DNA from 4 places in the Brevibacillus sp. NL20B1 genome. Region 1 is predicted to be linked to each of the others. Evidence: riboswitches for the same ligand, from Rfam matches in the RefSeq annotation. Region 1 holds a riboswitch; each other region holds the start of a gene.
The links. Region 1 has a riboswitch for cobalamin ahead of KDN35_RS12930 (energy-coupling factor ABC transporter permease). Riboswitches for the same ligand answer to the same signal wherever they lie in the genome.
Positions count from the first base shown of each region.

Region 2: another riboswitch for cobalamin. It lies ahead of KDN35_RS03655 (ribonucleoside-diphosphate reductase subunit alpha); the one in region 1 lies ahead of KDN35_RS12930 (energy-coupling factor ABC transporter permease).
Region 3: another riboswitch for cobalamin. It lies ahead of KDN35_RS06665 (iron chelate uptake ABC transporter family permease subunit); the one in region 1 lies ahead of KDN35_RS12930 (energy-coupling factor ABC transporter permease).
Region 4: another riboswitch for cobalamin. It lies ahead of cobO (cob(I)yrinic acid a,c-diamide adenosyltransferase); the one in region 1 lies ahead of KDN35_RS12930 (energy-coupling factor ABC transporter permease).

Region 1 covers NZ_JAGTPT010000017.1:66,064-74,004, reverse strand. The annotation lists gene ald (alanine dehydrogenase) at 1-1,022, shown strand, start outside; gene KDN35_RS12935 (quinone-dependent dihydroorotate dehydrogenase) at 1,353-2,441, shown strand; cobalamin riboswitch at 2,534-2,725, shown strand; gene KDN35_RS12930 (energy-coupling factor ABC transporter permease) at 2,876-3,637, shown strand; gene KDN35_RS12925 (energy-coupling factor ABC transporter substrate-binding protein) at 3,638-3,925, shown strand; gene cbiQ (cobalt ECF transporter T component CbiQ) at 3,922-4,713, shown strand; gene KDN35_RS12915 (energy-coupling factor ABC transporter ATP-binding protein) at 4,717-5,556, shown strand; gene glnA (type I glutamate--ammonia ligase) at 5,775-7,193, opposite strand; gene panE (2-dehydropantoate 2-reductase) at 7,415-7,941, shown strand, end outside.
Region 2 covers NZ_JAGTPT010000003.1:111,874-119,814, forward strand. The annotation lists gene KDN35_RS03630 (S-layer homology domain-containing protein) at 1-1,901, opposite strand, end outside; gene hemQ (hydrogen peroxide-dependent heme synthase) at 2,074-2,826, opposite strand; gene nagB (glucosamine-6-phosphate deaminase) at 2,944-3,702, opposite strand; gene KDN35_RS03645 (MurR/RpiR family transcriptional regulator) at 3,726-4,622, opposite strand; gene KDN35_RS03650 (YisL family protein) at 4,896-5,249, opposite strand; cobalamin riboswitch at 5,447-5,646, shown strand; gene KDN35_RS03655 (ribonucleoside-diphosphate reductase subunit alpha) at 5,838-7,941, shown strand, end outside.
Region 3 covers NZ_JAGTPT010000007.1:47,744-55,684, reverse strand. The annotation lists gene KDN35_RS06680 (ABC transporter permease) at 1-421, shown strand, start outside; gene nikC (nickel transporter permease) at 434-1,327, shown strand; gene KDN35_RS06670 (M24 family metallopeptidase) at 1,484-2,578, shown strand; cobalamin riboswitch at 2,593-2,795, shown strand; partial or broken gene KDN35_RS06665 (iron chelate uptake ABC transporter family permease subunit) at 2,961-3,116, shown strand; gene KDN35_RS06660 (sigma-70 family RNA polymerase sigma factor) at 3,214-3,762, shown strand; gene KDN35_RS06655 (hypothetical protein) at 3,732-4,745, shown strand; gene lepA (translation elongation factor 4) at 4,969-6,786, shown strand; gene hemW (radical SAM family heme chaperone HemW) at 6,845-7,941, shown strand, end outside.
Region 4 covers NZ_JAGTPT010000005.1:143,560-151,500, forward strand. The annotation lists gene cobJ (precorrin-3B C(17)-methyltransferase) at 1-848, opposite strand, end outside; gene cbiB (adenosylcobinamide-phosphate synthase CbiB) at 875-1,843, opposite strand; gene KDN35_RS05560 (histidine phosphatase family protein) at 1,948-2,589, opposite strand; gene cobS (adenosylcobinamide-GDP ribazoletransferase) at 2,586-3,326, opposite strand; gene cobU (bifunctional adenosylcobinamide kinase/adenosylcobinamide-phosphate guanylyltransferase) at 3,323-3,862, opposite strand; gene cobD (threonine-phosphate decarboxylase CobD) at 3,859-4,968, opposite strand; gene cobO (cob(I)yrinic acid a,c-diamide adenosyltransferase) at 4,968-5,516, opposite strand; cobalamin riboswitch at 5,719-5,932, opposite strand; gene KDN35_RS05585 (hypothetical protein) at 6,024-6,233, opposite strand; gene KDN35_RS05590 (hypothetical protein) at 6,306-6,503, opposite strand; gene KDN35_RS05595 (MDR family MFS transporter) at 6,760-7,941, opposite strand, start outside.

The sequences.
Region 1 (7,941 bases):
TCGAAAACGGTGCCGGCCTGGGCAGCGGCTTTACCAACGACGATTACACGGCGGTAGGAGCGGAGATCGTCGCCACGGCAGCGGAAGCGTGGGCAGCCGATATGGTGATGAAAGTAAAAGAACCGCTTCCGTCCGAATACGGCTACTTCCGCGAAGGCCTGGTCCTGTTCACCTACCTGCACCTGGCGCCGGAACCGGAGCTGACTCGCGCCCTGATGGAGAAAAAAGTGGTGGCGATCGCGTATGAAACCATTCAATTGGACAACGGTTCACTGCCTCTCCTGATGCCGATGTCCGAAGTGGCCGGCCGCATGTCCGTGCAAATCGGCGCGCAGTTCCTGGAGAAACCGTACGGCGGCAAGGGCGTGCTGCTCGGCGGCGTACCTGGTGTGCAAAAAGGTGAAGTGGTCATCATCGGCGGCGGCATCGTCGGCACCAACGCTGCCAAAATGGCAGTCGGTCTGGGCGCCAACGTCACGATTATCGACGTGAATGCTGATCGCCTGCGCCAACTGGATGACCTGTTCCAAGGTCGCGTGCAAACCCTGATGTCCAATTCGTTCAACATCGCCAACGCCGTGAAAAAGGCGGACCTGCTCATCGGCGCCGTGCTCATCCCTGGTGCCCGTGCACCTCGCCTGGTGACGGAAGAGATGGTCAAAACGATGGCACCGGGCTCTGTGATCGTCGACGTGGCGATCGACCAGGGCGGTTCCATCGAAACGATCGACCGCATCACCACGCACGACAACCCGACCTACGAAAAACACGGCGTGATCCACTACGCGGTTGCCAACATGCCGGGCGCGGTGGCGCGCACTTCCACGCTGGCACTGACCAATGTGACCGTGCCGTACGCTGTGCAGCTTGCCAACAAGGGCTACCGCCAAGCGATTCTGGACAACCGCGCGCTGGCCAAAGGGGTCAACGTGATCGAGGGGAACGTGACCTACAAGGCCGTCGCCGAAGCGCACAACCTGCCGTACGTCTCTATCGACGACGTGCTGCTGGTGAAAAACTGACCGGGCCGGGACGATCCCAGCCGACACAGCAAAACCGTGACCAACTGCCTGCCCTGCCAATCGGGGCAGGCAGTTTTTTTGTCGGGAGATCGGGTTTAAGAGAATACAGGCATAGGGAATGAGGATACTAGTTGCTAGAGGGGCCGGCTGCCTGCAGACGGGAGGAGTAGGAACCGAAACAGCCGTCTGCTGCCAATGGACCAGGGTCTATCCTCGTATCGCGGCAGAAGTTTTTCCGTAACCGAAGGGAAAGGGTACTTCTCTCGTAGTGCGCACCCTTTTGCAAATATGGTATGCTACTAGGCAGTAGAACGAGTGAGGAGTGCAGTGATGTATCAACTGGTCAAAAAATTCCTGTTTAAGATGAGCGCAGAAGAAGCGCATGAGAAGACCATACACCTGCTCCGGTCAGTGGAAAACTCCGCACCGGGCAAAAGCATCCTGAAGATGGTGTATCAGTTCCGCGACGAACGTCTGGAGACAACGCTCTGGGGCATTCGCTTTCCCAATCCAGTCGGCCTGGCCGCCGGATTTGACAAAAACGCCGAAGTCTATCACGCGTTGGCTTCGCTGGGCTTTGGATTCGTGGAAGTGGGCACAATCACGCCGCAGGGACAACCGGGCAATCCGCAGCCGCGGCTGTTCCGCCTGCCGGAGAAGCAGGCGGTCATTAACCGCATGGGGTTCAACAATTACGGCGCCTACACCGCCTCGCAAAACCTGTTGGACTACGCCTATGCCGACATCCCGATCGGCATCAACATCGGCAAGAACAAGCTGACGCCCAATGAAGAAGCGGCTTCCGACTACAGCAAGTGCCTGGACCTGCTCTATTCGTACGGCCATTATTTTGTGATCAACGTCAGCTCGCCCAACACGCCCAACCTGCGCGACTTGCAGGAGGCCAACAGCCTGCGGTCCATTCTCCGCGAAGTGAAGGCCAAGGCGGCCGAACTGGAGATGCGCGGCGCCAAGGCGAAGCCGATCCTGGTGAAGGTATCGCCCGACATGGCGGACGAGCAGATGAGTGACGTGGTCAGGGCCGCGGTGGCCGAAGGGGCGGCCGGCATCATCGCCACCAACACCACACTGTCCCGTGATGGGGTGGAAAACCACCCGTACGCAGAAGAAGCGGGCGGCTTGAGCGGAAAGCCGCTGGAGGAGCGGTCCACCGCCTGGGTGAGAGAAATTTACCAGGAAGTGGGGGACAAGGTGCCGATCATCGGAGTGGGCGGCATCTTCACCGGTGACGACGCCTACCGCAAGATTCGCGCCGGCGCCAGCCTGGTGCAGGTGTACACGGGAATGATCTACCGCGGGCCGGGTATTGCGCGGCAGATTAACAAACGGCTGGTGCAGCTGTTGAAGAAGGACGGGTTTGCCCGCATCAGCGACGCGGTAGGCGTGGACGCACGATAGATAGCGCACCTCGGAGACGATTCTCCCCTCTTTTGCTTTCGCGGGGGCTCGTTTATAATGGACGCAAACGTCCAAGATGGAAAGGAAAAAAACCGAATACAACGGAGCTAGGTGCCCTTATGCGGATAAGGGGTAACAGGGAATCGGGTGAAAATCCCGAGCGGTCCCGCCACTGTAACCAGGGAATTCTCTTTTGACAGGCCACTCGCCGCTCGCCGGACGGGGAAGGCAAAAGAGCGTGATGATCTGGAAGCCAGGAGACCTACCTAGCTGCCGCACCCAACAGCCTTCGAGGAAAGGAGAGGTGAGCCCAGGCAGTACGACTGTTTTGTTTGAGGAAGTAGTCGTCTATTCACATTGCGCAAAGCTCATCCGGCCGGATGAGTTTTTTTCTTGGACGTTGGATGTCGAACCAGATAGGGAGAGGATGCTCGATGAGCCGTTCGCGTTCGTTGATGAGCGGAATGCTTGTGACGGGATTTGTCCTGTACTTTCTGCTGAATGAGCCGGAGACCGGACACGCCATGCACATCATGGAAGGCTTTTTGCCGGTGGAGTGGGCGCTGTTCTGGTGGGCCGCGTTTCTGCCCTTTTTCCTGCTGGGCCTGCGCTCCATCAAGCGGCTGGTCCAGGATAACCCCGAGTTGAAGCTGCTGCTGGGGGTGGCGGGGGCGTTTGCCTTTGTTCTGTCCGCATTGAAAATTCCGTCTGTGACCGGGAGCAGTTCCCACCCGACCGGGACCGGCCTGGGAGCCATCCTGTTCGGTCCGCTGGTCATGTCGGTGCTGGGCACCTTGGTGCTGCTGTTCCAGGCCCTGCTGCTCGCCCACGGCGGCTTGACCACGCTGGGGGCCAACGCGTTTTCCATGGCAGTGGTCGGGCCGTTTGTGGCCTACGGGGTGTATCGGCTGGTGCTGCGGGCCAACGGCGGCCAGCGGGTGGCAGTGTTTCTGGCGGCTGCCCTGGCCGACCTGACCACGTACGTGGTGACGTCACTGCAGCTGGCGCTGGCGTTTCCGGCAGCATCCGGTGGTGTCGCCGCCTCGTTCGCCAAATTTGCCGGCATCTTCGCGCTGACGCAGGTGCCGCTGGCCATAAGCGAGGGACTGCTGACGGTGCTCGTCTGGAACTGGCTGCAGTCGTACAATGCAAAAGAACTGTCGCAACTGCCGCTGCTCAAACGGGAGGGGATGTAAGTGAAACGCTGGTCAAACCGGGTGCTGTTGCTGCTGGTGGCGTTGTTGGCCGTGCTGCCGCTGATATTGGTGAAAGATTCGGAGTTTGGCGGAGCGGACGGCGCGGCGGAAGAAGCGATCAAAGAAGTGGCCCCCGACTATGAGCCCTGGTTCCAGCCGCTTGTGGAGCCGCCGGGCGGCGAGACGGAAAGCCTGCTGTTTGCCGTGCAGGCCGCGCTGGGCGCCGGATTTATCGGATATGCAATCGGCCTGTACCGGGGTCGGTTGAACAACGGCAAAGAACAATGATCGACCAGTTGGATACGCTCGCCTACACCAACCGGCTGCGCCGCCTGTCCCCCGGCTGCAAGCTGCTGTTTGCCGTGGCGCTGATGTTGATCGTCCTGGTCAGCCATCCGCCCGTGCAGATTGCCGCCTTTGTCTGGATCAGCATCTGGATTGTCGCCTACGCCCGCATTCCCTGGCGCGTCTACCTGGTCGGGCTCGTTCTCGCATGTTCGTTTCTGGCCGCGGGAATGCCGGCCCTGTTGGTGGAAGCGGCGCCTTCGTCCGGGTGGAGCAGCGGCGCCAATGTCCTGGCCGCCTGGCAGTGGGGAGGCTGGGTGATCTATGTGACCACGGACGGCGTCGCCCGGGCAGTGACCCTCATGTGCCGTTCCCTCGCGGCACTGTCCTGCTTGTATTTCGTGCTCTTTACCGTGCCGTTTGCCGAACTGCTCCAGGTGCTGCGCCGCATCGGCCTGCCGGCGGTGCTGACCGATCTGGTGATGCTTATGTACCGTCTGGGGTTTGTGTTTCTGGAAACGGCAGCCTGGCTGCGGACCGCGCAAATCGCGAGGGGCGGCTATCAGGGGATTCGCGCGGCGCTCCGCGACACCGGCAGGTTGGTCAGCCGGCTGTTTGCACGTGCGATGCTCCGGTATCGGCAGCTGTACCTGGGCATGATGGCGCGAGGTTTCACGGAGGACTTTCGCGTCGTCAGCCTGTCAACACATGTCCGCTCCAAGCGGCACGAACGGGAGGCACTGGTCGGATGCGTGCTGCTGGCGGCATGGGAATGGTGGATCGGAGGATGAGACGTGACAACGCATGTGCTTGAGTTTGCCGATGTGCATTACACCTATCCGGGCGCCGCTCAGCCTGCGCTCAACGGCGTGACAATGGCCGTGCCGGCAGGCCGGCGATGTGCGCTGCTCGGCCGCAACGGCTGCGGCAAGTCGACGCTGTTTTTGCATGCAAACGGCATTTTTCGCCCGCACAAGGGACAGGTCCTGTGGAAAGGCGTGCCGATCAGTTCGCGGCGGGCAGATCTGCAGGCGCTCAAACGAAACGTAGGGCTTGTGTTTCAGGACCCGGAGCAGCAGTTGATCGCTGCCACTGTCGCCGAGGATGTGTCGTACGGGCTGTGCAATCTCCATCTGCCGGAAGCGGAGATCAGGGAAAAAGTGCGGCGGACACTGGAGGCATTCGGCCTGAGCGAGTGGGCTGACACTCCGGTGCATCATCTGAGTCTCGGCCAGAAGCGGCGGGTGGGCCTGGCCGGCGTGATGGTGATGGAACCGGAACTGCTGCTGCTGGATGAGCCGACGTCCTACCTGGACCCGTGGCAGACAGAGGCCTTTGTCCGCCAGTTGGAGCGCATCCACGCAGCAGGCACGACGATTGTAATGGCGACGCATGACCTGGATTTCGCATACGCCTGGGCGGACTGGGTGTTTGTGATGGATGCGGGGCGGCTTGTGCTGGCAGGGGAGCCGGAGCGTGTCTTTGCCCGTCGGGACATCCTGGAGGTTTTGCAGTTCAAACGGCCCGCCGTGCTGGAACTGTGGGAATCCCTTCCCGGCCATGTGAAAGAACGGCTCGGCCCCGGCCTGCCCAAGACGACGGGCGAGCTGGCGGAGCGGCTGCGTTTGTTGTAGCGTTGTTTGCCCCTTATCCGCGTCGCGTTTTGGAGTGGACGCATTCGACTACTTTGCTGGTTGTCAAGAGAGCGAGCGGGCACCATCACACATGACTGATTTTGCCTGCAAACAAACTGAGACCGAGGCACAATGCCTCGGTCTTTTTGTTGCTTCTGTATTTGCGGCGGATTCGGTTTCTCGCGGTTCCAGATTGGAGGATTGCCCGAGCGCTTGGCTTACAGATCGTAGTACAGTTCGTATTCCTTCGGATTGACGGTGCGCTCCACTTGTTGGATTTCGTCGCGCTTGAGGGCGATCCAGGTTTCGATCACGTCGTGAGTGAAGACGCCGCCCTCCAGCAGGAAGTCATGGTCGCGTTCCAGCGCGTTCAGCGCTTCTTCCAGCGAGCCGGGTGCGCTCTTGATCTCATGTTTTTCTGCATCGGTGAGGTCGTAGATGTTGCGGTCAACCGGCCCGAATCCCAGTTCGCGCGGATCAAGCCCGCGCTTGATTCCGTCCAGACCGGCCATCAGCATGGCGGCAAAGGCCAGGTACGGATTCGCCGTGGAGTCCGGGGTGCGAAACTCGATGCGAGCCGCTTTCGGCGTCATGGCAGCCACCGGGATGCGGATGGCAGCGGAGCGGTTCCCTTTGGAGAAGACCAGGTTGACCGGCGCTTCATAGCCGGGCACCAGCCGTTTGAACGAGTTGGTGCTCGGATTGGTCAGCGCAATCAGGGCCGGGGCGTGATACAGGATGCCGCCAATGTAATAGAGCGCCATTTGGCTCAGGTTGGCGTAGCCGCCTTTTTCGTAGAAGAGCGGTCGCTCGCCGTCAAACAGGCTTTGATGCACGTGCATGCCGCTGCCGTTGTCGCCGACGATCGGTTTCGGCATGAAGGTGGCCGTCTTGCCGTGTTTGGCCGCCACGTTGCGGACGATGTACTTGAACAGCAGCAGGTTGTCAGCCGTGCGCGTCAGGGTGTCAAAGCGGAAGTTGATTTCCGCTTGCCCGGCAGTGGCCACCTCGTGGTGATGGCGCTCCACTTTCAGGCCGGCTTGGGTCATGAGTGTGCACATCTCATTGCAGATGTCCACCTGTGTGTCAGTCGGCTGCACGGGGAAGTAGCCGCCCTTGTTGCGCACCTTGTAGCCGAGGTTTTGCCCTTCCTTCCCGGTGTTCCAGAATGCTTCCTCGGAGTCGATATGGAAGAAGGAACCGGACGGTCCGGAAGCGTAGCGGACGTTGTCAAACAGGAAAAATTCCGATTCCGGCCCGAAGTAGGCGTCGGTGGCCAGGCCTGTCTGTTTCAGGTAGCGTTCCGCCTTCAGGGCGATGCCGCGCGGGTCGCGTTCGTAGGGTGTGCCGTCGGGATTGTAAATGTCGCAGACGATGTTCAGCGTTTTCGCTTCGACAAACGGGTCGATAAATGCGCTGGCGGGGTCGGGCATCGCCACCATGTCGCTGTCTTCGATGCCTTTATACCCAACCAGGCTGGAGCCGTCAAAGGCGACGCCGTTGAGGAAGGTCCCTTCGTCAACCGCATAGGCGGGGATGGTCACATGATGCTGGCGGCCGGACAGGTCGACGATGCGAAAGTCAACATATTCGATGTTTTCTGATTCAATCAGGGAAAGAACTGATTTCATATCCATTTTGATCACTCCACGACGAATATTCTTAGGTGAAATTTGTGTTAATGTTCGATTTTTAATTTCATATTAGCGATTATAGTGTTTGGATTTTTGCGCTGTCAATAGGTTTTATGACGCATAATGTTAGGTTTTATTACATAATAGTGCGGGGTATCGCATCAGCTTCCGTTTTATTAGAATGGAGACAGACTATTTTGAACTAAGATGGGGAGGAAATGCGGATGAACGTATTGATCTTGGGAGCAGGTGCGGTGGGCGGATATTTTGGCGCCCGATTGGCGGAAAAGGGGGAAAATGTTACCTTCCTCGTGCGAAAACGTCGGCAGGAACAGCTGTTGAAGCGGGGCCTGCGCGTACATAGCGTGCACGGCGACATTCATCTCGACCAACCGCAGTTGATCGTCGCAGGTGAAGAAGCAGGGCCGTTTGACGTGGTGATCTTGTCCAACAAGGCCTATCATCTGGACGACAGCCTGGAGTCGATTGCTCCGTACGTGGGCGAACAGACGGTGGTGGTGCCGCTCTTGAACGGGATTGCCCACATGGAGCAGTTATGGGCGCGTTTTGGACGGGAGCGGGTCCTCGGCGGTCTCTGTTTTATCGAGACGACGCTGAACGAGGATGGCGATGTGGTGCAGACCAGCCCGACGCACGAAGCGGTGTTCGGCGAGTGGGAAGGCGGGCGAAGCGAGCGGGTGGACGCGATCGAACGGGCTTTTGAGGGGACGGCGGCCACGATCAGGGCGAG
Region 2 (7,941 bases), on a different contig from region 1:
ACACCGTACAGCGGGTGTTTCTCGTCGACGTCAGCAAACCGGTACGGCTGGCGGGCTTCATCGTCATCGCGCACGCTGATCTGCCGATGAAACTCGATGCGGTTGACCATGCGCGCCATCATCTGCACCATGTCACCGCGCGTCGCCGCTTTGTCCGGTTCCACCTTGCCGTCAGTCACCGTCAACAAGCCCTCCCGAATGGCAAACTGCAGTGCTGCCTGCTCGGGATGGTTGTCAATGTCCTGCGGAATTTCTTTTTTCCGCAAGTCGGCAAAACTGAGCCACTCCCCGGTCACGGCGTCCACGACTCCCTCATCGCCGACGTAGCTGTAGACAAGCAGCGGTTTGGACTCGCCGTCCGGCAGGTGATAGGCAAGCATCAGTTTCTTCTGCTCCCGCTCCGTTTTGGCTGCTGCCTTTTGGTCGATTTTGGCCGCTGTCGCCTCTGCACTGACAGGTCCAAACTCGTATACGTCCAGCTCTATCGCTTCCCCGGTGTCGGGATTGACGATCACGCGGAAATTCCTGTCTTCGATCGGAATGCCGTTCTTCATCAAGCCAAACCTAAACACGTAATACTGCCCCTGCTCCCGCACCTCCTCCTCGATCGTGCGGGATGGCTTGCGATCAATCAGATAGATGTCCCCCAGCCGTTCGGACAGCAGCGTTTTTACCAGCTTGACCGCACTCTCCTGCGCTGCTGTCCACGAGACCGCCTTCTCGATTTTCCGTCCCCGTTCGGCAGGAAACAGCCCTTCCCCGATGCGGTATTCGACTAATTCACCGCGGTCGCTGATGCTGATAACGATCGGCTCCGCATTTTTCCCCTGGACGTGCAGCGGAGTGAATTCAAAACGCCAGTATCTCGATTCCACGCCATCCGCTCCCGATCTGGCACCTCCTCCCCTGCTTCCATCGGAACGATAGCTGCCGGGAAGCCGCTTGACCAGCTCTTCGGCGATCTTCTGCGCCTCTTCCTTGCCGATCAGCTTGTCCGCTGCACGGCTGTTGACCGTGGTCCCCAGCGGCTTGATGCCGACTTCTTCGGCCGGCTCGCCGAGTGCGTTCAGTAACTTCCCGGTCGTTGCGTCCACGAACTGCGGATCAGTCTGGACGTAGCGGTAGACCAAGCGGTACCGGTTTGAGTCCTCCTGGTAACGGCCGGTCAGCTCACTCTCCAGCGAGTAGACCAGTGAGGGCGCCGCTTTTTCCGCCAGCAGCCGCTCCGCCTCGTCAGGCTGGATCACTGCCTTGGCGTCAGGCAGTTCTCCCTGGTACCAATTCCGAATAAACATGATCACTTCGCCGGTTCGATCGACGATCACCAGAACGCCGTTGCCGAGAAAAGGCGTGTCGTCTTCCATGCGTGTATAGGAAAAGACGCGCGTTCTCCACGGGTCACCCGTAAAATTGGGGAGGCCGGGGTATTCGTTTGGCTTGGACAGCTTCTCCCGCTCTGCTTTGGGGAGAACCCGCTCGAGAAACCGCTCGGCCGCCCGCAGCGCTTGTTCCTCGCTGACCGCCGATAACGAGTCGCTTTCCCACTTTTCATCGTGGTGTGAATAATACACCAATTGTCCCGTCACCGCATCGACGTTGACAGACAAAAATCCCTCCCTGCCTTTTACCCAGGTCAGGCTCCACAGCGGATGGTCAAACGGCAATTTTTGATTTTTCTTGTGGTACGACGTCCGATCCAGCTTGTAATCGGCCGGTATGTTCAAAAGCTTGCTCACCTGTTGAATCGCCTGCTCCTGCGTCAAACCGTCCGCCCGCTGCTCGGCGGCCAAGGCGCTCGGCAGGCTGTTCTCCCACACGCCGGCAAGCGGGACGGGAACACCGGTCAGCAGCACCGCTGCCGAAAATCCCGCTGCCACCCGCAGCATCTTTTTTCTGGTCATACCGAAAAACACCTCTCCCCTCTTGGCTTTGCGATTTCGAACACAATCTTACCATTTGTCACGAATTGATACAAATTATTCCATATATGAGAGGATCATCTATCCAGCAGATGCTTTGCATGCAAAAAAAATCTACCCCGGCTGCACCGTGGGTAGATTGTGGTTGAAAGAGTTACACCTGCAGCATTTGCGTGAGCGACTCGGGTGTGACAATGTTGCCCACCAGGAAGTTGCCGAACTCCCCATAGCGTGCGCTCACTTCGTCAAAGCGCATTTCGTAGACGATGTGCTTGAACTCGAGCGGGTCGTTGGCAAACAGCGTGACGCCCCACTCCCAATCGTCGAAGCCGACCGAGCCGCCGATGATCTGCTTCACTTTGCCGGCGTACTTGCGGCCGATCATTCCGTGCGAGCGCATCATTTCGGCACGCTGTTCCATCGTCAGCATGTACCAGTTGTCCTGCAGGTTGCGTTTTTTGTTCATCGGGTAGAAGCAGATGTGCTCCCACTTCGGCAGAATCGGGTAGAGCCGCTCCCGGATTTGCGGATTGGACTTCGGGTCTTCGCCGGGATTATGTACGTAGTTGCTCAGCTCCACCACAGAAATATAGGAGTACGGCGCCTCGGTGTACGCGGCGAAGCGGGTCTTGTTGAACGCCGTCTTGATCGCGTCCAGTTCCTGCATCGTCGGGCGCAGGAACAGGAAGACCAGGTCCGCCTTGTGCCCCAGGATGCTGTAGATGGCCGTGCTGCCTTGCTTCTCCTGTTCATTTGCCTCCCACTCGCGGATCAGGCCAAACAGCTCGTCCAGTGCGGCCTGGCGCTCTTCGGCCGAAGCCGCTTTCCACTTCTCCCAATTGATCGTGCGGAAATTATGATAAGTATACCAGCCTTCCAGCGTAAGCAATGCCTCGTTCGTGCTCATCAGGTTCAACTCCTTACGGTAATCTGGTGCATTCTTCTTGGACACTCCCAGTATAGCATAACGAACGAAGCGTTATGCGAAACGAATTGGTGAACAAGCGCCGCAAACAACGGCCGTTCACACCAGGCGGCCGCTGTTTTTCGTCTCGGCTGACAGCAGCGCTGCCGCCTCCTTGTCCGCGATGACGGTCACATCTGAATGAAGCTGCAGCAGCGACGCGGGCACGTCAGGCGTCTTCTCTCCTTCCAGCATGCGGCGCACCGCATCCGCCTTGGCCTCGCCGCTCGCAAGCAGCATGATCCGCTTCGCCGCCAGAATCGTTTTGATCCCCATCGATACAGCTTTCGTCGGCACTTCGTCGATCGATTCGAAAAAGCGCGCGTTCGCCTTGATTGTACTTTGTGCCAGTTCCACGATCCGCGTGGTCGTCTCCGCGTCGGACCCCGGCTCATTGAAACCAATGTGGCCGTTTCCGCCGATACCCAGCACCTGCAGGTCGATGCCTCCCGCCGCCGCGATTGCCGCTTCATATCGCCGGCACTCCGCCTGCAGGTCGGGTGCGTCTCCGCGCGGGATGTTGGTCTGCTCCAGCGGGATGTCCACATGGCGAAAAAAGTGTTCCTGCATGAACGTGTGGTAGCTTTGCGGATGATGCGGCGGCAGTCCGACGTATTCATCCAGGTTAAACGTCGTCACGCGGGAGAAGTCAACTCCCTCCTCGCGGTGCAGCCGCGCCAGTTCCCGGTACATGCCGATCGGTGTGCTGCCCGTAGCCAGTCCCAGTACGGCAGTGGGTTTGGCTGTCACCACCTGCGCCACGATGTGCGCCGCAGCTTTGCCCAACGACTCGTAATTCTCCGCAATCAGCAGTTTCATGCGCTCTCCCTCCGTCAGCCGCTTCAGTATTTTTTGTCCAGCACCGCTTTTGCCGTCTTTTCCTTGTAGGTCAGCGCTTTCTCCTGGATGCGCATGGCCAGTGCCGTACACAGGATGTCGATGACGTGCAGTTGGGCGATTTTGGCCGCGAGCGAACCGCCCTGCAGCGGCCCTTCCTTTGCTGCCGTCAAAAGCGTGACATCAGCCACGTTCGTGATCGGCGAGCGGCGGTAGTGGGTGATGCACAGCACTGTTGCCCCTGCTTCCTTCGCCACTTTCAGCGAATCGATCGTATCCTTGGTGCTGCCCGACACGGAGATGCCCACGGCGACGTCGCCGGGCCCCAGCGTGGCGGCAGCCATCGCCTGCAGGTGTGCCTCGTAAAAGGCGTCCACTTTCAGCCCCAGGCGCAAGCACGTGTATTTGGCATCCTGGGCCGTCACCCCGGATGTTCCCACGCCGTAAAAGTGGATCGTGTTGGCGGCTTGCAGCAGGTCGACACACCGCTCCAGCTCGACCGGGTCGATGAGCGAGCTGGTGTCACCAACCGCCTGCATGTTGGTGGCCGTCACCTTTTGCGCGATGGTCGTCAGCGAATCCTCCTCCGTTACCTCACCGTGCAGGTTTTTCACCGGATGGACCAGCTCCTGGGCCAGCGCCAGCTTGAACTCCTGGTAGCTGCGAAAACCGATCTTGCGGCAGAAGCGCAGCACGGTGGTTTCGCCCACGCCCGCTTTTTCCGCCAGGTCGATGACGGAAGAGTAAATTACGCTCTCCGTCTGGCTCAGTACGATCTCCGCCACTTTTTGCTCAGATTTGGTAAACGACGGCCGCAAACTCTGAATGCCCAGCAGGGTGGCATTGGTTTTGGCCGCGCCGCCGGACGCGCCGGCCGTCTGCTCTTTCTGATTTACCGTCATCGGCGTCCTCCTCCGTTTATCACCAAAAGAAAACAGCTTTATTCCTACCGCCATTATATGCAAAAGCGGAGCATTCCGCCATATTGATTGATATATGTGGAGAAGTTCTCCATTCTATATCAGACCGTTCTGATTCGCGGCGCACTCCGCTTCCGCGAGCATCCGCCGCTCTTGGCGCCGCTTGTCTTAGCGAACAACAACAAAAAAAGCCTCCACCCGGAACCTTTTGATCCGAGTGAAAGCTTTTCGACGTGTGTGCAAAGCACCGGCCGCCTACACGATTACGCGGTACCCGATCAGGATGACAAGCACCATCAGCGCGAGCGCGCCAACGAAAAATCCGATGCTGGCTTCCTGGCGGCGTGCCCGTCCCAGCGCCATTTCCATCAGCCCGAAGACGACAATCCCCAGCAGTCCCTTCACATAGTACAGGACGTCTCCCGTGTGGAACTTAAACAACATCCAACCGCCTGTCACGACCACAATCACCATCATCACGCGCAGAAACATGTGAACGATGTTGCCCACTTTTTCCTTGCCGAGACGGAAAAGGATGTACCCGACGATCAGCAGGATGAATGCCACTTCCCAACCGCCTACGTGGGCTTTAAGATACGCATAGCTCACCGTTTGCTCACTCCTTGCCCAGTGCAATCTCCATACTCGTCTCATTATAACAGATTGGCAAGGGAAAAGCAGGGCGCGCAATGCTTGGCGGTTTTGTGACAGCTAGTCACTGGACCGGACCCGCTTTTTTGGAAGCGGCCAGCCAAGATCAGTCTTCCCTCCCACAACATATTGTGTTATAGTACCTTCATACAACCATATATAGTACGCTTTGTGGTGCGCTTGACCAGGATTCCGGCAAGCGCTTAAAAGGGAAGACCGGTGCAAGTCCGGCGCGGTCCCGCCACTGTAAATGGGGAGCGACTCTGTCAGATGCCACTGTCGATCGCATCGACGGGAAGGTTCAGAGAAGCGATGATCCATGAGCCAGGAGACCTGCCACAAAGACAACACCGTTGGAACCACGAGGATGGGGAGGTGTGGAATCGGTCACCGGCGGCGTGCCGCTCTTTCTGGCGCACGTTCCGCTTTGACACAGGCATGTTTGTTTCCACATGGGCAACATCAGCATCCTCTACCCGACGGGAGAGGATGCTTTTTTCATGAACCGCAAAGGAGAGGGATAGATTGCAAACGGTTGTCTCTGGCATTGACCAACGTATTACATCGCTGATTGGCGACATTCTGGCCGATTTTCCCCGGCTGCGCGCAGATGCCGTCATCCAGTCGGCGGCCATCAGAGCCAAACACAAAACGCTCACGGAACAGGAAGCGGCAAAAATCGTTGCCATGTCGGCCGCCGAACTGATCTCCAAAGAGGAGCCGGAATGGACCTACGTCGCCGCCAGGGCGTACCTCGCTGCCCTGTATCACGAAGCGGCCCGCAGCCGGGCGTATTCCTTTAGTCCTGCGCGTCCCTACGGTTCGTTTTTGAACCTGTTGAAACAGCTGGTGGAAAAGGGCATTTACAAACAGGAACTGCTGACCGCCTACCGTCCGGAAGAGATTGCGGAGCTGGAACGGGAGATTGATCCGGAAAAGGACAAGCTGTTTACCTATTTGGGGATCGTGACTCTCGCCGAGCGGTATTTGGCGAGGGATTACACCGGCAGCCTGTATGAACTGCCCCAGGAGCGGTTTATGGTCATCGCCATGCACCTCATGCTGCAGGAACCCCGCGAAAAAAGACTCGCGCTGGTAAAGGAAGCCTACTGGGCGCTCAGCCATCAGTACATGACCGTGGCAACGCCCACCATGGCGAATGCCGGCAAAGCACGGGGCGGACAGCTCTCCAGCTGCTTTGTCGACACGGTCGACGACTCTCTGCAGGGCATCTACGATTCCAACACCGACGTCGCCCGGCTGTCCAAGATGGGCGGCGGCATCGGCGTGTACATGGGAAAAGTGCGGGCGCGCGGCTCTTCCATCCGCGGCTATGAAAACAAATCCAGCGGGGTCATCCCGTGGATTCGCCAGCTGAACAATACGGCGGTCAGCGTCGACCAGCTCGGAACGCGCAACGGCAGCGTTGCCGTGTATCTCGACGTGTGGCACAAGGACATCCTGGCGTTTCTCGATTTGAAAATGAACAACGGGGACGAACGCCTGCGGGCGCATGACATCTTTACGGGTGTGTGCATCCCTGATCTGTTCATGGAAGCGGTGGAAAACCGGGCCGAGTTTCACTTGTTTGATCCGCATGAAGTGCGCACCGTCATGGGCTTTTCGCTGGAGGATTGCTACGATGAGGAGCCCGGGCGAGGCACGTTCCGCGAACGGTACGAGGCGTGCGTGCGGCATCCCCGCTTGAGCCGCGTGACGGTACCCGCCATCGAGATCATGAAGCGGATCATGATCTCCCAGCTGGAGACGGGCACGCCGTTCATGTTCTACCGGGATACCGTCAACCGCGCCAACCCCAACAAACATGCGGGCATGATTTACTCCAGCAATTTGTGCACGGAAATCCTGCAGAACATGTCGCCCACCACGGTGACAGAAGAAGTGCTGCAGGACGGAGAGATCGTGATTCGGAAAACGCCGGGCGATTTCGTCGTCTGCAATCTCTCCAGCATCAACCTGGGGCGCGCCGTGCCTGCCAACGTGCTGGAGCGGCTGATCCCCATCCAGGTGCGGATGCTGGACAACGTGATCGATGTGAACCGGATCGACGTCCTGCAGGCCCAGCAAACCAACAAAAAGTACCGGGGCATCGGGCTGGGAGCGTTTGGCCTGCATCATCTGCTGGCGCTCCAGGAAATCAGATGGGAAAGCGAAGAAGCGGTCGCCTTCAACGACCGGTTGTTTGAACGCATCCATTACTTGACGATTCGCGCCTCCCTGGAACTGGCGAAGGAAAAAGGCGCCTATCCGCTCTTTTCGGGCAGCGAATGGGAAAACGGCAGCTATTTTGCCCGCAGGGGCTACAATTCGCCCGAGTGGGAGGCGCTGGCCAAAGAAGTGGCCCGGCACGGCATTCGCAACGGGTATCTGATGGCGGTCGCTCCCACCGGCTCCACGTCGCTGATCGCCGGCTCCACCGCTTCCGTCGACCCGGTGTTTGAACCGGTCGCCTACGAGGAGAAGACGACGTACAAAATCGCCAATCCCGCTCCCGATCTGACTGCCCGCACGATGTGGTACTACAAGGGAGCCTATCACCTCGACCAGCATTGGTCGATCAGACAGGCGGCCGCCCGCCAGCGCCACCTCGATCAGGGGCAGAGCATCAATCTGTATGTCCGCCCCGACA
Region 3 (7,941 bases), on a different contig from region 1:
CGACGTGATCGAGCACCTGATTTTGCCGAGCATCGCGCTGGGGACCATCCCGATGGCGATCATCGCCCGCATCACCCGTTCCAGCATGCTGGAAGTGATGCGCTCCGACTATATTCGGACGGCACGTGCCAAGGGGCTGGGACAGTTTTTCGTGGTGTACAAGCACGCCTTGAAAAATGCGCTGATTCCCGTCCTGACCATCGTCGGGCTGCAGACAGGGCTGTTGATCGGCGGAGCCGTCCTGACCGAGACGATTTTTGGCTGGCCCGGCGTTGGCCGATACATTTTTACGGCGATTGGAAACCGCGATTATCCCGTCATTCAATCAAGCATTCTCGTCATCGCTACGATTTTTGTCCTGATCAACCTGTTGGTCGACCTCCTCTACGCCTATGTCGATCCGCGCATTAAATACCGCTAAGGAGGACGTCTTATGGCAGAAACCCATGTGGAAACGGTACGCGTGCAGCAAACCGACGAGCCGGTCTCGTCCCCTTGGCGCGACGCCTGGCGGACGCTCCGCAAAAACAAGCTGGCCATCGTCGGCTTCATCATCATTTTCGTGTTTGTCCTGCTGGCCCTGTTGGCTCCATACATTACCCCCTACGAATACGACAAGGGAGAGTTGATCAACAAGAACAAGCCGCCGTCGGCCGAGCACTGGTTTGGAACTGACTACAACGGGCGCGACGTGTTCACCCGGGTGATTTACGGGGCGCAAATCTCCCTGCGCGTCGGGCTGTTCTCCGTCATCGGATCGGTAATCGTCGGCACGTTTCTCGGCCTGCTTGCCGGCTATTACGGCCGCTGGGTGGACATGATCATCTCCCGGCTGTTTGACATCATGCTGGCCTTCCCCAGTATTCTGCTCGCCATCGCGATTGTGGCGATGCTCGGACCATCGCTGGAGAACGCCCTGCTGGCGATCGCCATCGTCAACATTCCTACCTACGGACGGCTGGTCCGTTCGCGCGTGTTAAGCCTGAAAGAGGAAGAGTTTGTCATGGCAGCGAAGGCGATCGGATCGAAAAACTCTCGGATTATCCTGCATCACATCCTGCCGAACAGCCTGGCGCCGATCATCGTCACCGGCACGCTGGGCATTGCGACGGCAATTCTTGAAGCGGCTGCCCTGGGGTTCCTCGGACTGGGGGCGCAGCCGCCGCAGCCGGAGTGGGGGCTGATGCTGTCCGACTCACGCCAGTACATTCAAAAAGCGCCGTGGACCGTCATCTTCCCCGGCTTGTCCATCATGCTGACGGTGCTCGGCTTCAACCTGATCGGCGACGGTCTGCGCGACGCGCTTGACCCGCGGATGAAACATTGAAAACGCCATTCCGTCCGGCTGTCGAGGCTGCTCGGCAGCCTTCCCGTATATAGACAAAGTCCGTGGAGCATGGGTGATAGGGCCCGCTCGCTTCTTTTTTTTCCGAGGACATGGTATCCTCGCTAGTAGATACCAAGAGAAAGCAGGGTGAGCAAGTTGTACCAGGAGCGCATGCAGCAGTTGCACACGTATATGGAAAAGGAAGAGTTGGACGCGGTGTTGATCACCTCGCCCAAACACGTTTACTATCTGACTGGCTTTTTTACGGAACCCCACGAACGCTTCATGGGCCTCATCATCCCGGCGCAGGGCGAACCGTCGTTGATCGTCCCGGCGCTGGATCGTGAAGCGGCGGCAGCGGCGGCTTCCGGGGTCAAGCAAATCCTGACGCATACCGATACGGATAATCCGTATGACGTGTTGAAGCAGGCGCTGCCCGCCGGAGTGACGCGGTTGGGCATCGAGAAGAGCCACATGACTGTGGAGCGCTTTGAAGCGATGAGCGCGGTCGTGTCGGCCAAGCGGTACGCCGACGTGGAGGAACCGCTCCGCGAAATGCGGTTGATCAAGTCGGCGGAGGAAGTGGCCCGCATCAGGCACGCCGTGCGGCTGGTGGAACAGGCACTGAGCGAGAGTCTGAAAAAAGTGAAACCGGGTGTCACCGAGATGGAGATCGTCGCCGAACTGGAATACCAGATGAAGCGGTTGGGGGCTGACGGGCCTTCGTTTGACACGATGGTGCTGGCCGGCGAAAAATCGGCGCTGCCGCACGGAACCCCGGGCAGCCGGCAGGTGCGCGAGGGAGACCTGCTGTTGTTTGACCTGGGCGTGGCGGCTGACGGCTACGTGTCCGACATCACCCGCACCTTTGCGATCGGCGAGATCAGTGCACAGCTTCGGGAAATCTACGAGACGGTGCTTGCGGCCAACGAAGCGGCCATCGCTGAGGTGCGTCCGGGTGTCACGCTGGCTCACCTCGACCAAACGGCTCGCCGCGTAATCGAGGAAAAAGGGTATGGTCCGTATTTCATGCACCGTCTGGGGCACGGATTGGGCATGGACGTCCACGAATATCCGTCGGTTCACGGACAAAACCAGGACGTGCTTCGTCCCGGCATGGTCTTCACGATCGAACCGGGGATCTACCTCCCGGGCGTGGGGGGCGTGCGAATCGAGGACGACGTGCTGGTGACCGACAGCGGCTGCGATGTATTGACGCAGTTCCCGAAACAGCTGACCGTCATCAGGTAAGGCTCAGACGAAAAACGAATATGGTGTTTCACGGTGCCGTCCGGGTGCAGGTCCGCCCGGGGGGCTTAAAAGGGAAGTTCGGTGAAAGTCCGACGCGGTCCCGCCACTGTAACGGGAGCGCCCTGCGACAGCCACTGTCTCGCCGGTCTGGCGAGATGGGAAGGTGCAGGGAGCGATGAACCCAAGCCAGGAGACCTGCCGTGAAGCGATCACGCTTTTACCCACGAGGATGGGGATGTGTGGAAAGCAGGGGACAGAAAGAAACGGCGCTCCGCGTCTGTTCTTTTGTCGTGTCCGCATGCAGACAGGCATCTTCCGTCCAATACGGGAGATGCTTTTTTGTTTGTGCGTAAACATGTGAGCCAGGTTTACAACAGGCAGGCGAGTATGTATTGGTGCTTTCGTCGGGGATGGCCTCTCCGTAGTCGGGGCGGCCATCCAGGCACTTGTCCGCAATTCCCTCGCTGATCCCGACATCCTGGGCGTCTCTTCGGGGGCGTCGGTCGGGGCGACATCGGTCATGCTGTTTGGCGCACTCCCGCTCCCCTGGACCCGTTTTTCGCCATAAACGTTGTAACATTTCGTCGGCCGGCCGCATCTAAACAGGTGAATGCACACGAAGGGAGGCGCGCCGCGTGGAAAAACTGCAGCCGACGGTGGAAGCGGTGCTGGAACAGATCATGCGGGAATACGGGACGCGCGTGCTTCGCCTGGTCACCTTGATGGTGAAAGACCGCAGTCTGGCGGAAGACATCACGCAGGACGTCTTTTTGAAAGCGTACCGTCACCTGCCCCGTTTTCGCGGCGAGAGCAGCATCCGCACCTGGCTCTACCGGATCGCCGTGAACGAGTGCAAAGGGTGCCTGCGCTCCTGGGCGTTTCGCAACCTGCTGCCTCGTTCCTGGATCAGCAGGGAGAGCGACGTGTCCGCGGAGCGGCAGGTCATGGAGCGGGCGCAACGGGACGAGCTGGTTCGCCTGGTGCTGGAGCTGCCGCCGCTGTACCGCCAGGTGATCGCGCTGCACTACTACGCCGATCTGTCCATCGCGGAAACGGCCGAAGTGCTTGGCGTGACGGAGGGAACGGTCCGGACACGGCTGCACCGCGCCCGGCAGCAGTTGAGACAGCGGATGGAGTCAAGGGAGGAATGGGAATGGAACGGGACAAATGGCTGCGAGAGCTGAAGGAGCGGGCCGACGAAACGGTGTGCAAGGACGTGACGTTTACCCCCGGAATGGAAGAAGCCGTGCGAAAGCGCATCAGACAGCGGTCGCAGCGGCAGAGGCGCGGACCGCTTCTGGCGTCGGCGTCCGCTGCGGTGACGCTGCTGGCCCTGTGGATGTGGTGGCCCGATGCGCTGCAGCCCAAGCAACCGGCCGCCCCTGGCCCCGCGCCGAAGACAACCGCACCGCCGCTGTTCGGCCTCGTCTCCTCTCCTCCCGTGCTGTGGAAAACGTCGCCGCAGATGGAGACGGTCCATGACGGCAAACCGTTCCGCTATGTCGGCGAGAAGCCGGTGCGCATCATCACGGATGAGCTGTACGAAGGACAGATGCAAAACGTGTTCTGGCTGCTGAATGGTCCGTTTGCCCCGGAAGTGAATCTGGTCGGGTGGAGCACCGAGGGGGAGCGCGTGGATCTGGGCAGCTACCGGGTGGCGGGACCGCAGTATGACGCGGACGGCCATTTTCCTTCCGGCATCGTTTTGCCGCATGCGGGTATCTGGAAGCTGCAGGTCGTCTCCGGCGGCAAGCATTTCGGACAGGTGTTCGTCGAGGTGAAGGAGGGCGTGTCGCCGGCCAACCGGGAACTGGTCACGCCGCTGATTACCCGCTACCTGCAGAGCATCCGGGGTGATCTTGACTGGCTCGGCGGTGAGCGGGACGTCAAACTGGATGTAATCGGCGTGGAAGCCCCCAATGCGGAGAACCGGCGCGTGTACGCATGGGTGCAGATTACCGGCAGGGGCGGGGACCAACAGCAGCTCGCGCTCAGCGCCCCGATGGTCTTTGACATCGCGTACAGGGTCTCTCGCGGCGGCAGCGCCGGGTACCAGGTCACAAGCCACCGCATGCCGGAGGACGGCAGCCGTTACCAGAGCAGCCTCGAGTCGATGTTTCCGCCGCAGATCGTGCAGAAACTGAAAAGGTACGGCTCTGCACACTGACAGGGCCGTACCCGGGTGCTGCTCCCCTAATTCCCCCGTCGCCCTCTCCTCCAGAAGGGGTGCGCCCCGTCATGCCCCTTCCATCTCCCATCTTCCCTCTCCTTCCGCCTCGTTCCTGCTTATTGCTCCGCTATCCGGCCTTTGTTATAATTGACCTTAGTGTATTTTTTCGGAACGCTATCTGAAAGCGACTTTCGGATGGCGTGGGAGGGAACAGACACAGATGGATCGCCGTGAAAGACAGAAACGAATTCGCAATTTTTCCATTATCGCCCATATTGACCACGGAAAGTCAACCCTGGCGGACCGCATTTTGGAGCTGACCGGAGCACTGTCGGCCCGCGAGATGGAAGACCAGTTTCTGGACACGATGGAGCTGGAAAAGGAGCGCGGCATTACGATCAAGCTGAACGCCGTGCGGTTGAACTATAAAGCCGATGACGGAGAGGAGTACATCCTGCACCTGATCGACACCCCCGGACACGTCGACTTTACGTACGAAGTATCCCGCAGCCTTGCCGCCTGTGAAGGGGCGCTCCTGGTGGTGGACGCCGCCCAGGGGATTGAGGCGCAGACATTGGCCAACGTCTATTTGGCGCTGGACAACAATCTCGAGATTATCCCGGTCATCAACAAGATCGACCTGCCCAGCGCGGAGCCGGAGCGCATCAAGCAGGAAGTGGAGGACGTCATCGGGCTGGACGCCAGCGACGCCTGCCTCACCTCGGCCAAAGCAGGGATCGGCATCAAGGACGTGCTGGAGGCAGTGGTGAAAAAGGTGCCGGCACCCGAGGGAGACCCGGATGCGCCGCTGCAGGCGCTGATCTTCGACTCCTACTTTGATCCGTACCGGGGCGTGATCGCATCCGTGCGGATCGTCAACGGTACGCTGAAAAAAGGTATGAAAATCAAGATGATGGCCACCGGCAAAACATTCGAAGTGACGGAAGTGGGCACCTCCACCCCCCGTCAGACGCCGGTAGACGAGCTGACCGTCGGTGACGTGGGCTACGTGGCTGCCTCGATCAAGACGGTGGGCGACACCCGTGTCGGGGATACGATCACGGATGCCAATCGTCCGGCCGCCGAACCGCTGCCAGGTTACCGCAAAATCAATCCGATGGTGTTTTGCGGTCTCTACCCGATCGACACCAGCGAGTACAACGATCTGCGCGAGGCGCTGGAAAAGCTGCAGTTGAACGACGCGTCGCTGCAGTTCGAACCGGAGACCTCACAGGCGCTCGGATTTGGCTTCCGCTGTGGCTTCCTCGGACTTTTGCACATGGAGATCATCCAGGAGCGGATCGAGCGGGAGTTTAACATCAACCTGATTACCACCGCGCCGAGCGTTATCTACCGCATCACCAAGACGAGCGGCGAAGTGGTTGAGATCGACAACCCCTCGAAAATGCCGGAGGCGCAAAAAATCGAACAGATCGAGGAGCCGTACGTCACGGCGACAATCATGGTGCCCAACGATTACGTTGGCGACGTCATGCAGCTCTGCCAGGGCAAGCGCGGGGAATTCCTCGACATGCAGTACATGGGGGAAAACCGCGTTCAGCTCAAGTACGACATGCCCCTCTCCGAGATCGTCTACGACTTCTTTGACCTGTTGAAGTCGGGCACCAAGGGATACGCGTCCTTTGACTATGAACTGGCCGGCTACAAGCCCTCCAAGCTGGTGAAAATGGACATCCTCCTCAACGGCGAAGTGGTTGACGCATTGTCGTTCATCGTCCACCGCGACAGCGCCTACCAGCGCGGACGCGTCATTTGCGAAAAGCTGAAAGAACTGATTCCGCGCCAGCAGTTTGAAGTGCCGATCCAGGCCGCCATCGGCAACAAGGTGATCGCGCGCGAGACGATCAGCGCGCTCAGGAAAAACGTGTTGGCCAAGTGTTACGGCGGCGACATCACCAGGAAGCGCAAGCTGTTGGAAAAACAAAAAGAAGGGAAAAAGCGCATGAAAGCCGTCGGCTCCGTCGAGGTGCCGCAAGAAGCGTTTATGGCTGTGCTGCGCATGGACGACAAAAAGTAGGCCTGACCGCGCGTCAGGTCTTTTCCATTCCACTATCGCAAAAAGGAGGGGAGCGGATATGCCGCAGTCGGTGTACATCCACATTCCCTTTTGCACCAACAAGTGCTACTACTGTGACTTCAATTCGTTTGTCACCAGCAACCCGCAGGTGATCGAAGACTATCTGGACACACTGGACAAGGAGATGGAGCGGACGTTTGCCCTGTGGCCGCCGGAGAAGATCAAAACCATTTTCGTCGGCGGGGGGACGCCGACGTTTCTCGACCGCCGCCAGATGCAGGTCTTTCTGGAGGCGGTGCGGAAGCATACAGAACGGTTCTGGGCCGACGATCTGGAATTCACGATGGAAGCCAACCCCGGCACCACCGACGTGGAAAAGCTCCGGCTGATGCGCGAGCTGGGCGTCAACCGGCTCAGTTTTGGCGTGCAGTCGTTCGACAATGCGCTCTTGAAGCGGCTGGGCCGGATTCACGACGTGGACGACGTCTACCGCAGCATCGACAACGCCGTGACCGTCGGCTTTTCCAACCTGACCATCGACCTGATGTTCGGGCTGCCGGACCAGACGGAAGAGATTTTCCGCCGCACGCTGGAACTGGCGTTTGAGCTGCCGACCACGCATTTTTCCGCGTACAGTCTGAAGGTGGAAGAAAACACGCTGTTCCACACGCTGTACCAAAAAGACCAGCTTCCGCTCCCTTCGGAAGAGGCTGAGCTGGCAATGTATCTGATGTTGATCGAGGAGATGGAAGCGCACGGTTATCGCCAGTACGAGATCAGCAACTTTGCCAAGCCTGGCTATGAAAGCCGTCACAACTGCACCTACTGGCTCAATGATGAATACTATGGGTTGGGCGCGGGAGCCCACGGCTATGTAAACGGCGAACGGCACGTCAACGCAGGACCGCTGGCCGTCTACATGCGCATGGGCCAGGAAGGGCTGCCCCGAGTGGAGCAGTTTGCCGTCTCCCGCGAAGATGCCATGGAGGAACAGATGATCCTGGGGCTGCGGCTGCGCGACGGGGTGAACCTCGCCCGGTTCGCGGAGCGCTTCGGCGTCACGGCGGAGCAGGTGTTCGGACCGGTGATTGACGAAGAGGTGGCAAAAGGGATGTTGGAACGTGTGGACGGCCACCTGCGGTTGACCAAACAGGC
Region 4 (7,941 bases), on a different contig from region 1:
ACCAGGCCGCTGCCTGCCTGTGCTTCCAGCGACCACGGCTCGTTTTCCACCCGCAGTCGCTGGTGCGGCTTCAGCGCCTGTTCGTCCGACGACAGCGTATACTTGCGCTGATAGCCGCGCGGGGTAATCATCAGCCCGTCGTAGACAAAGGTGGAGGAATTGCCGATGATGACCGTCGTCAGCATGCCGATGTCGTGCTCCAGCATCTTGCCCAGCGTGGTCAGCTCGATCCGCTGCCGCTCTCGATAGGCGCTTTTGACGATGCCGACCGGGGTGTCGGGCGAGCGGTACTTGAGCAGGATGCGCTGCGCCTCCACGATTTGGCGCGTCCGCCGTCCGCTGCGCGGGTTGTACAAGGCGATGACGAAATCTGCCTGTCCCGCTGCGTCGATACGCTTGGCGATCCGTTCCCACGGCGTCAGGTGGTCGCTCAGGCTGATGGTGCAGGCGTCGTGCATGATCGGTGCCCCAAGCAGAGCCCCGCAGGAGTTGATTGCAGAGATGCCCGGGATCACCTCCACCTCCACACCGCCCTCCCGCGACCAGCCCTGCTCCACCAGCACTTCGTAGATCAGCCCGGCCATGCCGTACACGCCCGCGTCGCCGCTGGAGATCACCGCCACTGTTTTGCCTGCTTCCGCCTGCCGGACGGCTTCCCGCGCCCGGCTCACTTCTTCGGTCATGCCGGTGCTGACGATCTCCTGATCGGTCAAGAGGCCGCAGATCAAGTCCACATAGGTGGTGTACCCGATGATCACGTCACTTTCCTCGATCGCTTCCCTGGCCCGCTTGGTAATGTGTTCGAAACTGCCCGGCCCGAAGCCGACGACAAACAATTTTCCGCTCATGAGGAGCCTCCTTTCCATAACGGTCCCTATGGGCCCGTGCTCACCGAAATCGCGAAGGCCGCCGCCATGCAGAAGACAAGCCCCAGGACCGACACCAGCTTCATCAGCCGGACCGCCGCAGCGATGTCGTCCGGGCGGAGCGGCCGGAGAGGATTGCCCAGCTTGGCCCGGTTGGACGGCACGCCCTGGTAGTAGTTGAGTCCGCCAAGCTGCACGCCGAGCGCGCCCGCCACGCCCGCTTCCGGCAGCCCGCTGTTGGGGCTGGGGTGCAGCCTGGCGTCGCGCCGGATTACCGCCCAGCACTGGCGCCAGTCCAGCCGTATCAGCCAACTGACGGCGACGAGCAAAAGGGCGGTCAGGCGGGCGGGCAGGTAATTGAGCAAATCGTCAAACCGCGCCGACGCCCAGCCGAGATTGCGGTACTTCTCGTTCTTGTAGCCGACCATCGAGTCCAGGGTATTGGCCGCCCGATAGGCCATCGCCAGCGGCGCGCCGCCCAGCGCGGCGTACACCAGCGGAGAGATGATCGCGTCGACGATGTTCTCCGCCACGGTCTCCACCGCCCCCCGGCAAATTTCCGATTCATCCAGCTGCTCCGTGTCCCGGCCGACGACCATGGAGAGCGACTGGCGGGCCGCCGCCCAATCACCTCTTTGCAGGTGGTGAAAAATCTCCATGCCGGCGTCGGCCAAGCCTTTGGTGGCAATGGTGGTGGAAATCAGCCAGACTTCCAGAGCGATGGCCAGCCAGGGATGGACCCATCCCGCCGCGTACAGCAGTGCCCAGGTGACGACAAGGCTGCCGCCTGCAATCAACAGCGGGAACAAAATACCGGCCGCTTTCAGGTGCTCTTCCCGCTTGACCAGCGCGCGCAGCAGCCGCTCCAGCCCCATGATGCACCAGCCTATTCCGACCACCGGATGCGGCAGACTGCGCGGATCGCCCACCACCCGGTCTATCCCGTACGCTGCCAGCAATATCAATGCCTCGTTCATCTCGTCCCTCTCTTTGTTTCCACACGCGGTGGTTCCGTTCTATTACCCATGCGGGAGGCAGGAATGGGCTTTTTTTCCCGCAAATCGCCGCTCTGCGGTAGGGCTCACAAGCTGCTCTGCATGGAAACATGCTTCTCGCCCGATGCAGAAGGATTGTCTTCCATCCGTGCCGCCGTCCAGCGGCGTCCGTCCCACTTAGCGACGATAACGCCGCCGTGGCCCACGCCGTCCACCTGCCAGTAGCGGCGGGGATCGTTTTCCACCCAGGCCGCCTGAAACCAGCGGATAACACCGCCGTGGGTCACCAGACAGACGGTATCGTCCATGGAAACAGACCTCATCAGCTGCATCAGCCAGCGATCCACCCGCTCCCCCAACTGGGTCAGGGTTTCCCCGCCCGGCGGCGCACAGTCAAACGGATTGTCGTACCAGCGGCGGGCGAGTTCGCCGTCCCGTGCCATCAGCTCGTCATAGGTGAGCCGCTCCCACGCGCCAAACGACAGCTCGCGCAGGGCGGGCACGGCGCGGGGCCCCAGTCCCCAGACAGCTGCCAGCCGTTCCGCCGTTTGCCGGCAGCGGAGCAAATCGCTGGTGTAAAGCGCCGCCGGGCGTTCCGAAGCGAGCATCCGGGCTGCCTGCTCCGCCTGGGCGCAGCCGTGTTCGTTCAGCGGCACATCGCTGTGTCCCAGGTAGCGGCCGGTGCGGTTCTCCTCCGTCTGTCCGTGTCTCACCCAGATCCACCTCACGGCCACCAGCTCCCGATCAGGATGAGCAGAATCACGGCTTCGGCGCTCTCGATCAGGGCGCCGTAGCAGTCGCCGGTCAGGCCGCCCAGCTTGCCGGCGACCGAGCGGGCAAACAGCAGGCTGATGACGAGCGACAGCACGACAGCCGTCACCGCCCGGATGTCGGCAAGCCACCAGCCCAACGCCAGCACAAAAAGATAACCGGCGCCGATGTGGAAAGGACGGAGCGCCTCGCCGATGCTTTTGCCGACGCCCTTTTCTCCGGTGACGTACGGCCAGCAGCGGATCGCCAGCAGCACATGCGTGCGTGCGGCGGCGGGCACCAGCAGCAGACAGGCGGCAAGCTGCCGATGGTCGAGCTCGGCCAGCGCCGCCGTCTTGACCAGAAGCAGCACAATCGCCGCCAGCACCCCCATCGCTCCGGTCCGGCTGTCTTTCATGATCGCCAGCATCTGTTCCCGCGGCCGGCTGCTGCCCAGACCGTCGGCCAGGTCCATCCAGCCGTCCAGATGCAGTCCGCCGGTGATGTAGACCCAGCAGGCCATCGTCAACACGGCAGCAGTCAGCGGCGCAAACGCCCACAAGGCCGCCTGATGCACCCCACACAGCACGAGGCCGATCACCAGTCCGACAGCCGGGTACCAGACGACGCTCTTCTTCCAGGCCTCTTCCGACGGGCGCAGCCAGGGAACAGGGATGCGGGTAAAAAACGACAGTGCATGAAAAAACGCGTTCATCCTTTTATCCTCCAGGGAATGCCTGCCAAAACGGCATAGACCGTATCAGCCCGGCTGGCGGCCAGCTGGTTGACGTCGCCCAGCACGTCGGCAAACCAGCGGCCCAGCTTGGTCATCGCGACGCCGCCCAGACCCACCTCGCTGGTCACGGCGATAACGGTACGGCCGTCGCTGCAGGCTTCATCCAGCCACTGCTCCGCTTCCTCCAGGAGCGCCCGCCCGATTGCTTCGTCCCGCCAGGACGCTTCCGGCACACTCATCAGCCGTGTGCTGACCCACGTCGACAGGCAGTCCAACAGCACCACCGGATACCTCTTCAGTTGCGGCAGGGTCACAGCCAGGGTGCCATCTGTTTCGGCCAGTCCCCAATTGCGGGGCCGCCGCGCCCGATGCCGCTCAATCCGTTGCTTCATTTCCTCGTCCCATGCCTGGCCGGTGGCCACGTACAAGACGGGGCCTCCCGCCTGTGCAGCCAGTTTTTCGGCGAAGCGGCTCTTCCCCGAGCGGACGCCTCCGGTAACGACGATCAGGCTCAGCGCCGCTCCCTCCTTTCACGCCAGACGTCCCGCAAGGCCGTCAACAGGCGGTCGTTTTCCGGCCGGGTGCGGACTGCGATGCGAAAATCACCGGGCGTCAAGCCGGGGTACATGGCACAACTGCGAATCAAGATGCCCCGTCTGCCCAGCAGCTCCTGCAGTTCCGCCGCCGTTATCTGAGCCGGACAGCGCACGAGCAGAAAGTTGGCTTCGCCCGGCCAGACGCGCCAGCCCAGTTCCTGCGCGATGGCACCGGACAGATAGGAACGCTCTTTGGCAATCAGCCGTCTGGTTTTCGCTTCGTAGTCCGCTTCCTCCAGGCAAAGCTCCCCGGCCGCAAGCGCCAGACTGTTGACGCTCCAGCTGACCTGCTTTTCCCGCAGCCGCTCAATCAGCGCGGGCACGGCGACGGCGTAGCCGAGGCGCAGCCCGGGAATGGCGAACATCTTCGTCAGCGAGCGCATCACCAGCACGCGCGGAAACCGGGAAAGCTGGTCTGCCAGCGTAAACTGACGCTCCTCCGCGACAAAGTCGAGAAACGCCTCGTCGATCACCAGATGCGTGTCTGTCCTGTCGGTCCAGCCGGCCATCCGCAGCAGTTCTTCCGGTTCATACAAGAGGCCGGTCGGGTTGTTGGGAGAACCGACAAAGACAAGGTCTGCCTGTTCAAACAGCCGGTCCAGCTCCGCCTCGTCCGGCTTGAAGCCGCGATCTTCCCGCCCCGGGCAGGTCAGCACGCGGGCGCCGAACTGCCTGGAAAGTTGGGCATATTCGGAAAAACAAGGCGTGACGATGCCGACCGTCTGCGGCTTCAGTGCGAGGATCGCCAGGGCCATCGCCTCGGCCGCCCCGTTGGTCGGCAGAAGCCACGATGCCGGCAGGTTCAGCTTTGCCGCCAATGCGCTGCGAAACGACCGGTGCCCCGGATCGGGATAGTGAACCACCCGAGGCAGCACCTCCCGCAGTCCTTCCAGCACGCGGGCAGGCGGGCCCAGCGGGTTGATGTTGGCGCTGAAATCGACAAATTGCCCGACTTCCACACCGAAGCGCTCCGCCGCCGTAACCAGATCGCCGCCGTGACCGAACACCTCCAACACGGCGGTCATCAATACTCCACCCCCAGCACGGCGGGGATGCCTTCGTCATAGTAGTGCTTGACCGCTTTCATCTCCGTTACCAGATCGGCAATCGCGATGATTTCCGGCCGCGCGTCCCGTCCCGTAATCACCAGATGCACGTGGCTCGGCCTGTTTTTGATCGTGTCCACTACATCGTCCAGCGGCAGCACGTCCGCTACGGGAAAACGATCAATCGCCAGCGCGTTGTTCAATTCGTCGAGAATCACCATGTCGTATTCGCCGCCCAATACCTGCTCCTTGGCGTATCGCCACGCTTCCCGCAGAGCGGCGCGGTGCTCCTCGGGCGTTTTCGTCCAGGTAAAGCCGATGCCTTTTTGCACCATCTCGATGCCCAACCGGTCAAAGACGATTTTTTCCCCGTAGGTGCGTTCCGGCGACTTGATAAACTGTACCACCAACACACGCTTGCCGCGGCCGGTCGCCCGTACGGCCAGCCCCAGCGCCGCCGTTGTCTTCCCTTTTCCGTCCCCGGTGTACACCAGGACCAGTCCTCGCTTGTTGTCGGATTTGTTCATCGACCATTTCCTCCCCCTCTGGCCGGCCAACCAGGGACGCGATGCCAAACGGTCCGCCCCTTGTGCCAGCTCATCTACCGTTCACGGTGTCTTTTCAGATACAATTAAAAAACGCTTTGCTTTCCTCGAAAACCAAAGGAAGCAAAGCGTCGACACGACGTCCACGACAATCCTCACCTTTTCCTTTGACCCGAAGGAAATCAGTGCTCACGCAAAACAGGCAGGTCTCCTGGCTTGAGGATCGCCGCTTTCCTTCTCCTTCCCACTCCCGCTGGAGCAGTGGATGGCTGTCGCCGCGAAGGAAAACTCCCCTCTTACAGTGGCGGGACCGCGTTGGATTTTCACCAAACTTCCCTTTTAACTTCACCCGCCCGGAAGCGTCCGCGCAGGTGAAGACCTGTTTGCCGTATGCAGTTGTCGGTGCCGCACATGACCGGCACTTGTCTCCATCATAACAAAAGTGGCCGTGGATAGGAAGGAAAAAGCGAGCGGGCAATGGGCTGACTTTTAATCGACGGGCGCCATCGAGCCATCTGGATTCAAAATTTCTTCTGCTCTGGTTCCATTCACATTGGAGTAAACATGCAGATTGCGATTGGGGCCTTGAAGGTAAGCGATGGTGTACAGGTAGACTCGTTCATCTTTCCAGCCGATGAAGAAGGCGGCTCCTACTTTTCCGCTGCGAATCCCCTCTTGATCAATGACATGGTCGGGCACAGAGGACTGGTAATCCTCCTCGGTGAAAAAGCGGTACAGCCAGAATTCATCACAGCCGTTTTCGAGATCCCCCTAGTCATCCACGAGAACGTACCTGTCACCGAACAGTGCGGCGACTTCTTGTTTGGTTGAGCCGATTGTTACGTTGTCTTTTATCCTGGCAACGGTTTGCAGCACTTCTTCTTCACGGACCGTCTGTCTTTCGGGTGGGAGTACGAAGATTCTGTCAAATAAATCAAAGGGATAACAGGCGACCAGGATCGCGGCCATGACTGCGGGAATCAGATATAGGTACGTTTTTCCTTGCAAAATGGTTTGTCCCCCTTCGTTCTTTGAACAGCAGCGAAAACACGTCACGCTTGCATTTACCTTCTACCAATATTTACTATAATATTATATTGCTGGAATTTATTGAACCCGCCCGAACCAATCAGGCCTGATCTGATAATGCTCCACGCACAAAAAAGCAGCCCTGCATGCAGCCGGAGATCATTCCGGTGCACGAGGGCTGTGTTCGCCTTTTAGTTTATCTTCTTCCCCGCTCCGCTGTTTTGGGCCGTACCTGTGCAGCGGGTATGCTTATCCGCTCTTTGCCCATCAGCAGGATCCCTACGACCGCCAGACAGGCCGGAATCAGCGCCCACATGAACGTCTGCGCAATCGACGAGGAGAGGACTGCGGTAATCTGCTCCAGGACAGGTGCCGGAATGGACGCCCGGGTTTCCGGAGTCAGCACCGCCCGCGGGTCAACCAGCCCCCCTGCCGGAATGCCGCTTCCACCGGCAAATACCTCTTCCAAGCCGCTCTGGAACAGGTTGCGCTGTACGATTCCAAACACGCTCACGCCCAGCGTCATGCCCAGCGAGCGGAAAAACGAGTTGGTCGAGCTGGCCGAACCGCGTTGACGCATGTCAAAGTTGTGGATCGCAGCCATGCCCAGGACGGAGAAGGAAAAACCGACGCCAAACCCGGTAAGGACCATGTAGACGGTCACCAGACTGCGCGAGACCTCCGGTGTCAGCGTCCCCAACAAAAACAAGCCGGACAGGAAAAAGGCGGCGGACAGCAGCATGATGTTGCGGTAGCTGGTCTTCGTCGTCAGCATCCCGCCCGTTTGGCTGCCGAGTACCGATCCGAGCATCATCGGAGTGAGCAGCAGCCCCGAGTTGGACGCCGAGCCGCCAAACACTCCCTGGATAAAGATCGGAATGTAGACGGTCGTGATGATGAAGGACGCGCCGTACAGAAGAGACACCATATTGCTTGCGGCAAACAGCCGCTGTCTGAACATGGAAAACGAAATGATCGGCTCGGCCGCCCGTCTCTCCACGTACAAAAACACGGCAAACAGCACGGCAAACGCGGCAAACAGACCGAGAATCACCGCAGAGTCCCAGGCGTATTGATTGCCGCCCAGCTCCAGTGCAAACATCAGGCTGACCACCGCTCCCACCAGCGTGATCGCACCCCACCAGTCAATGCTCTGCTTGCTGTGTTCCAGCGACTCCTTGTAGTACGCGGAGATAAACCAGAGCGACAGAAGACCGATCGGCACGTTGATGTAAAAGACCCAGTGCCAGCCAAAGTAATCGGTGATGTAGGCGCCGAGCAGGGGACCGACAACACTGGACGTGCCGAACACCGCTCCGAACAGGCCAGTCATTTTCCCTCGCTTCTCCGGTGGGAACACGTCAAAAATGATCGTAAA